2 regions of the Exiguobacterium sp. s192 genome follow, and region 2 is predicted to be linked to the other one. Evidence: predicted binding sites of a transcription regulator. Region 2 holds the regulator's gene; the other holds the start of a gene.
The links. The regulator Rex, encoded in region 2, represses fermentation and respiration genes when NADH is low (regulators of the CRP and FNR family bind a similar motif). The targets are predictions, from matches to a motif close to TTGTGAAATATTTCACAA.
Positions count from the first base shown of each region.

Region 1 (3,423 bases), on a different contig from region 2:
ATTCCGTTATCTTCGATGTTCTTTAACAAAATCTGATTCAAGAAGATGTCCCCGAATCCGACCGGTAAGAACATATACGGTGTGACGAGACCAAATGTCATGACGATTGCCATCAAACGACGGTCAATCTTCATTTCATTAAACAAGCCGAGTAACGGCGGAATGATGATCGGGATGAAGGCGATGTGGATCGGCAAGACGTTTTGTGAACTGATCGCCAGTAACAAAATCGCGAAGGTGATGAACCCTTTTAATTTTTTGACCGATGCGGCGTCAGCCGTTCGTTTTGAACGGGAGATTAAGGCATGAGCCAATGCATCCGGCAAACCGGTTTTCGACAAGGCGACGGCGAACGCACCAAGCAAGGCATAGCTGAGGGCGATCTCCGCTCCGGCGCCGAGTCCGCCGGCAAAGGTTTCGATCGTCTTCGATAAACTGAGTCCACCGACGACTCCACCGACGATGGCACTCAGGACCATCGCGAGAACGATGTGGACGCGGAAGATGGCTAAAGCAAATAATAAAACAACGGCAATGATGACAGCATTAAACATTTTAAAACCACACTTTCTTTTGGTATCACTGTACTATACTAAAGTATCATACAGACCGTTCTTTTGACTGTCAAGAAAAAAACACAAAAAGGTATGACCGGCGTCAAATGGAGGCAGGTCATACCTTTCTTCTACATTAAAGAGCGATTCAGCAATCGACTTGATCGAGTTTTCCTGTTCCCGGATCGATGACGAGTCCATGAACTTCCGTACCCGGCGGCAGCAACGGATGGTTTTTGATCAGTCCAACCGAGTGACCGACGTTTTCTTCGACGGATGTGAAACCGCGTAACCATTGCTTCAAGTCAACGCCGGAAGCATCAAGTGTATGCAGGACTTGTTCGTTGATGCCACGGTCTTGCATCTCCGCAATCATCTTCGCCGGATCGATTGTACTCATGCCGCAGTCATGATGTCCGATGACAATGACTTCTTCCGCACCGAGGGCGTAGAGGGCGACGAGAATTGACCGCATGACGGATCCGAATGGATGGGACAGGACGGCCCCGGCATTTTTGATGATTTTGGCATCACCGTTTTTCAGACCAAGTGCGTGGGGAAGGAGCTCCGTCAAACGTGCATCCATACAGGTCAGAATCACAACCTTCTTATCCGGGAACTTATCCGAGATGAATGGTTCGTATTGTTTCTCTTCGACGAACTGTTGATTAAACGCAAGCATTTGATTAACGACTGACATGATACTTCCTCCTTTAAGACAAATGAATGATGGAACTAGTTCTAGCGTACACGATAAACGATTGGTCAGACAAGCAGATTCATGATTTGCTGTGACAGTTGTCACAGGGGCGGGATAAAAAAGCAAATCCTTGCGTCCGAACAGATGGATTCGTTGAAAACGCTCTCATACATGTGAAATAGTTCACAGGATGGTCATGCACAAATGGAGGGAAAGGCGGTATGATTGATTTGTGAAGGAAAGCACAAACTATTCAAAATCAGCTTGGCATTCCTAACATGCTGTAGGGAAATGCAGACTCAGATTCGTTCCAAAATAGGGAGGAAACCTAACATGGCTGTCAAAGAAAAAATCAAACAAGATGTCTCACCTGTCGAACAAGCAATCAATCAAATCGTCGCGAAAGGTCAAACGGCACTTCAAGAATTACTGACATTTGATCAAACGAAAATCGATACGATCGTCCGGGATATGGCACTCGCTGGTCTCGAACGTCACGTCGAACTGGCTCGTCTCGCGGTCGAAGAGACAGGACGCGGTGTCTTTGAAGATAAAATGATCAAAAACATGTTCGCAACAGAATACATCTACAATAGTCTTCGAAACGAAAAAACCGTCGGAATTTTAGAAGAAGATGTCCAAAACGGAATCACCTACATCGCGGAACCGGTCGGTGTCGTCTGTGGCGTCACACCAGTGACGAATCCGACATCCACGACGATGTTCAAAGCGTTGATTGCGATCAAGACGCGTAACCCGATCGTCTTCGCCTTCCATCCGTCCGCGCAAAACTGTTCACTCGAAGCGGCGAAAACATTACGTGATGCGGCCGTCAAAGCGGGTGCACCAAAAGATTGTATCCAGTGGGTCGAACAACCGTCACTTGAAGCAACGAAAGTCTTGATGAATCACACCGATATCGCGATGGTCCTTGCAACAGGCGGAGCCGGCATGGTCAAATCGGCGTACTCGACCGGAAAACCAGCGCTTGGTGTCGGACCGGGTAACGTACCGTGTTACATCGAAAAAACAGCTAAAATCAAACGCGCCGTCAGTGATTTGGTTCTCTCAAAAACATTTGATAACGGAATGATTTGTGCGTCTGAGCAAGCGGTCATCGTTGATCAAGAGATTTATGCCGAAGTGCGGGCAGAAATGGAAGCACTCGGTTGCTACTTCTGTACACCGGACGAGAAAAAACGTCTGGAGGCACTCGTCATCAAAACCGATACATGTGCCGTCAATGCGGACATCGTCGGGAAACCGGCGACCTGGATCGCAGCAAAAGCTGATATCAACGTTCCGAGTAACACCGTCATGCTGGTTGCGGAACTCGAGAAAGTCGGAGCGGAAGAGCCGTTGTCACATGAAAAATTAAGCCCTGTCCTTGGTGCATACAGTGTCGCCTCAACGAATGATGCCTTCCATGTCGCAGAGCGCATGCTTGAAATCGGCGGACTTGGTCATACGGCCGTCATTCATACGACAAACGATGAGTTGATGACGGCATTTGGTCTCCGGATGAAAGCCTGCCGGATTCTCGTCAACAGTCCGTCAGCACACGGTGGAATCGGCGATCTCTACAACGAATTGACACCATCGCTGACACTCGGTTGCGGATCGTACGGGAAAAACTCGGTTTCAGAAAACGTAACGGCGAAACATCTACTCAATGTCAAGAAGGTGGCGAGACGACGCGTGAACATGCAGTGGTTCAAAGTACCGGAAAAGATTTTCTTTGAAAAAAACTCGGTTCAATACTTGAAATCGATTCAAAATGTTTCTCGAGCGTTGATCGTCACCGATCAATCGATGGTCGAGTTCGGCTATGCCGACAAAGTCATCCGTAACTTGCCGGCCGGTGTCAGCTACCGGATCTTTGACCAAGTCGAACCGGATCCATCCGTGACGACCGTTCAAGTCGGTGCCCAAGCAATGCGTGATTTTAAACCGGACTTGATTATCGCTCTCGGTGGCGGATCGGCGATGGATGCTGCGAAAGGCATGTGGTTATTCTACGAACAGCCAAACGAAACGTTCTCGAACCTCCGTCAAAAGTTCATGGATATCCGCAAACGGGCCTATAAATTCCCGGAACTCGGCAACAAAGCGAAGTTTGTCGCCATTCCGACAACTTCCGGTACGGGATCAGAAGTCACACCGTTCACC
Region 1 covers NZ_JACSMS010000003.1:75,823-79,245, forward strand. The annotation lists gene KNP87_RS07540 (Na+/H+ antiporter family protein) at 1-554, opposite strand, end outside; gene KNP87_RS07545 (beta-class carbonic anhydrase) at 703-1,254, opposite strand; gene adhE (bifunctional acetaldehyde-CoA/alcohol dehydrogenase) at 1,588-3,423, shown strand, end outside.
Region 1: the regulator Rex is predicted to act here: its motif matches at 1,426-1,443, upstream of adhE (bifunctional acetaldehyde-CoA/alcohol dehydrogenase).

Region 2 (3,423 bases):
TGACCCTAAAAAACATATTAAACGAAAATTCTGTATTTTTAGTTTAATTAAGTTTCTCTTAATATACAATTCAAATTTGGTTCTTTTTAAAAATATTTGTTGGTTTATGTCATCAAAAGCATGAAACTCCCTATATTCCCCTTATTTTAATAAGAAGATTTCTTATAGGAAAACACAAAAAAACCCTTGGTTTCCCAAGGGTTTTTGAACAAACGGAATGGAGACTATCGGGCTCGAACCGACGACCTTTTGGCTGCCAGCCAAACGCTCTCCCAGCTGAGCTAAGCCCCCGTGTGTTTCTATTAAGAGTATAACCATTGCTGTTCATTTTTTCAATATAAAATTAGACCGCTTACAAAAAAACTCTCCTTGCCGCCTCGACAAGGAGAGTTTCGGTCGTTATTTATTTAAGTCACGCATCAAATCCGCCTGTCGCTCCAGTTCTGCTTGTTGCTCCAAGATCAGTACTTTTTTATACGTCCGCGCTGAAATCATGATGCTGATTTCATATAAGACGAACAACGGGACAGAGATCATTAAATGCGAGGTGACGTCCGGCGGTGAGATCAACGCCGCGACGACGAATAACGCAAAGTAGGCATACTTCCGATTCTTCCGCATGAAGAACGGCGTCACGAGTCCAAGCCGTGTCAAAAACATCGTCACGACCGGCAGTTGGAACAGTATTCCAAACGGGATCGTCAAGCGGATCAAAAAGCTGAAATAGTTCTCGACGCCGATGACTTGTTCGATGCCGAGCTCTTGTCCGAGCTCTGTCGATACTTCAAGTAAAAACGGTAACAACCAAAAGTAAGAAAATGAAACACCAGCTAAAAATAAGAAGAACGTTACTGGAATATACGTCAACGTCGCTTTTTGTTCTTGGTCATGCAGACCGGGACGGATGAACGCCCAAAGCTGGTACATCCAAAACGGTGACGCCAAGACGATTGCGATGATGAACGCAAGATTCAGATATAACATCAGTGGATCAGCCACGTTAAAAGCGTTCAGACCAATTCCAAGCTCCTTTAAGTCAGCCTGCAGAAAACGCACAAGCGGACGGACAAGCGGAAAAGCTGCAGCGAACATGACCACCACGATGATGAGCGACCAGACAATCCGCTTCCGGAGTTCATCTAAGTGCGTCGTCATACTCTGCTCTTGATCGATCGCCATGATTCACTCACTTCTCTTTCGTTTCGTCCTTTTTGTCTTTATCATCGTCCATGATGCCGTTTGTCGCACTCTTGAACTCTTTTAACGTCTGACCGGCAGCGCGGCCGAGTTCCGGTAATTTCTTCGGTCCGAAGATGATTAAGGCGACGACACCGATTAAGGCAATACTCCCTGGTCCCATAAATCCTACTGTTAACGGAATAAGGTTTTCCATTATGATTTCACTCCTTCAGCTGATTGCGAATAATGCTTCATGAAATAAACAAGCGACTGCAACTCAATCGACAGATCGATGTGATGGACCCGAACATGGGCCGGTACGTTTAATCGTGCCGGTGTAAAGTTCAGAATGCCGGTCACACCATACTCAACTAACTCGTCCGCTACTGACTGTGCGAACTGGGACGGTACCGTCAAGATGGCGACGTCGACATGGTTCGCTTTGATTTGTTCTTTCATATCTGACACGTGGTAAATCGGAACGTCTTGTGTCGTCGTTCCGACCTTCTCCTCATCCGCGTCAAACGCGATGACGATACGAGTACTATTATTCTTTAAAAAGTTATAATTTGCAAACGCTGTCCCGAGGTGTCCGACCCCGATTAAGGCGACATTCGTGACCTCGTCTTGGTTAAGTGTCTTTCGGAAAAATGTTAACAAATGTTGAACATTGTAACCGTACCCCTTTTTCCCTAACGCCCCAAAGTAGGAAAAATCACGACGGATCGTCGCCGAGTCGACTTTGACCGCTTCACTGAGCTCTGCTGACGAGACGCGCAGCTTGCCGGAGTTGTAAAGACTCTGGATGAAACGATAATATAACGGCAGTCGTTTCGCCGTTGCTTGTGGTATTTTTGTGTCTGGCCCATTCATACTGCAGTTCCCCCTTCGGCCACGTTCTGACGTGGCACCCAAATCAATGCAAAGAATTCTACTCTCCTTGATTGTAAACCACTTCACATAGAGTAACAAATATTATATTCGGCAGGATTTTTCGTGATAGACTAAAGGGTGGAAGGATGGATGGATATGATTCTCTTACAAGTAAACCAACTCTCAAAATCATTCGGTGTTGAGCCGATTTTAGACAATATTAAACTCGAAGTACAGGAACGGGACCGGATTGCCCTCGTCGGTCGAAATGGTGCCGGAAAATCGACACTTTTAAAAATCATCGCCGGTGAGCTGTCACATGATTCCGGGGAAATCATGAAGAGCAAGGAAGTCCGGATCGGTTACCTCGCTCAGGACAGCGGACTGGAGTCCAACGAATCGATTTGGAACGAGATGCTGACCGTCTTCGAACACCTGCAGGATCAAGAACGGGCGTTACGCCGGATGGAAATCGAGATGGGCATGGAGCACATCTTGAATGATCCGGTCGCCTACGATCGGTTGCTCAAAACCTACGATCAGGCACAACACGACTTCTCGGAAGCCGGCGGCTATCAGTTTGAAGCCAACATCCGCTCCGTCTTACACGGGATGCGCTTTTATCCGGACGATTATTCCCGCCGGATTCAAACACTTTCCGGTGGTCAACGGACCCGTCTCGCCCTGGCGAAGATGTTGCTGCAGGCACCGGAACTGTTGATTCTCGATGAGCCGACCAATCACCTCGACATCGATACCCTGTCTTGGCTCGAAAGTTACTTATCCGGTTACCGCGGCGCCGTCCTGATCGTCTCCCATGACCGGTATTTCCTTGATCAAGTCGTCAATGTCGTTTATGAATTGTCCCGCAACGTCTCCCGGAAGTTTACCGGCAACTATACGAAGTATCTCGAACAAAAAGCGGCGTTGTACGAACAGGAAATGAAACAGTTTGAACAGCAGCAGGAAGACATCGCGAAGATGCAGGACTTCATCCAGCGTAACATCGCCCGCGCGACGACGACGAAACGGGCGCAAAGCGTCCGCAAACGTCTTGAGAAGGTCGACCGGATCGATCGACCGGACGGCGACGAACGCAGTACGGTCCTGTCGTTCCCGATTGAAAAGCAAAGCGGCAATGACGTGCTGCAGGTGAACCAACTTGCTGTCGGTTATGAAGAAGCCGTCTCGAAAAACATCACATTCCGGCTCCAACGTGCCGAGTCGCTGGCACTCGTCGGTCCAAATGGAATCGGCAAATCAACGTTACTGAAAGTCCTCGTCGGTCGTCTGAAACCGCTGTTCGGTGACTATCGTTTCGGCACCGGCGTTTCGATCGGCTACTACGATCAGGAGCAGGCGGAACTGAAC
Region 2 covers NZ_JACSMS010000016.1:32,158-35,580, forward strand. The annotation lists tRNA gene KNP87_RS16070 (tRNA-Ala) at 219-291, opposite strand; gene tatC (twin-arginine translocase subunit TatC) at 400-1,179, opposite strand; gene KNP87_RS16080 (twin-arginine translocase TatA/TatE family subunit) at 1,187-1,393, opposite strand; gene KNP87_RS16085 (redox-sensing transcriptional repressor Rex) at 1,393-2,052, opposite strand; gene KNP87_RS16090 (ABC-F family ATP-binding cassette domain-containing protein) at 2,209-3,423, shown strand, end outside.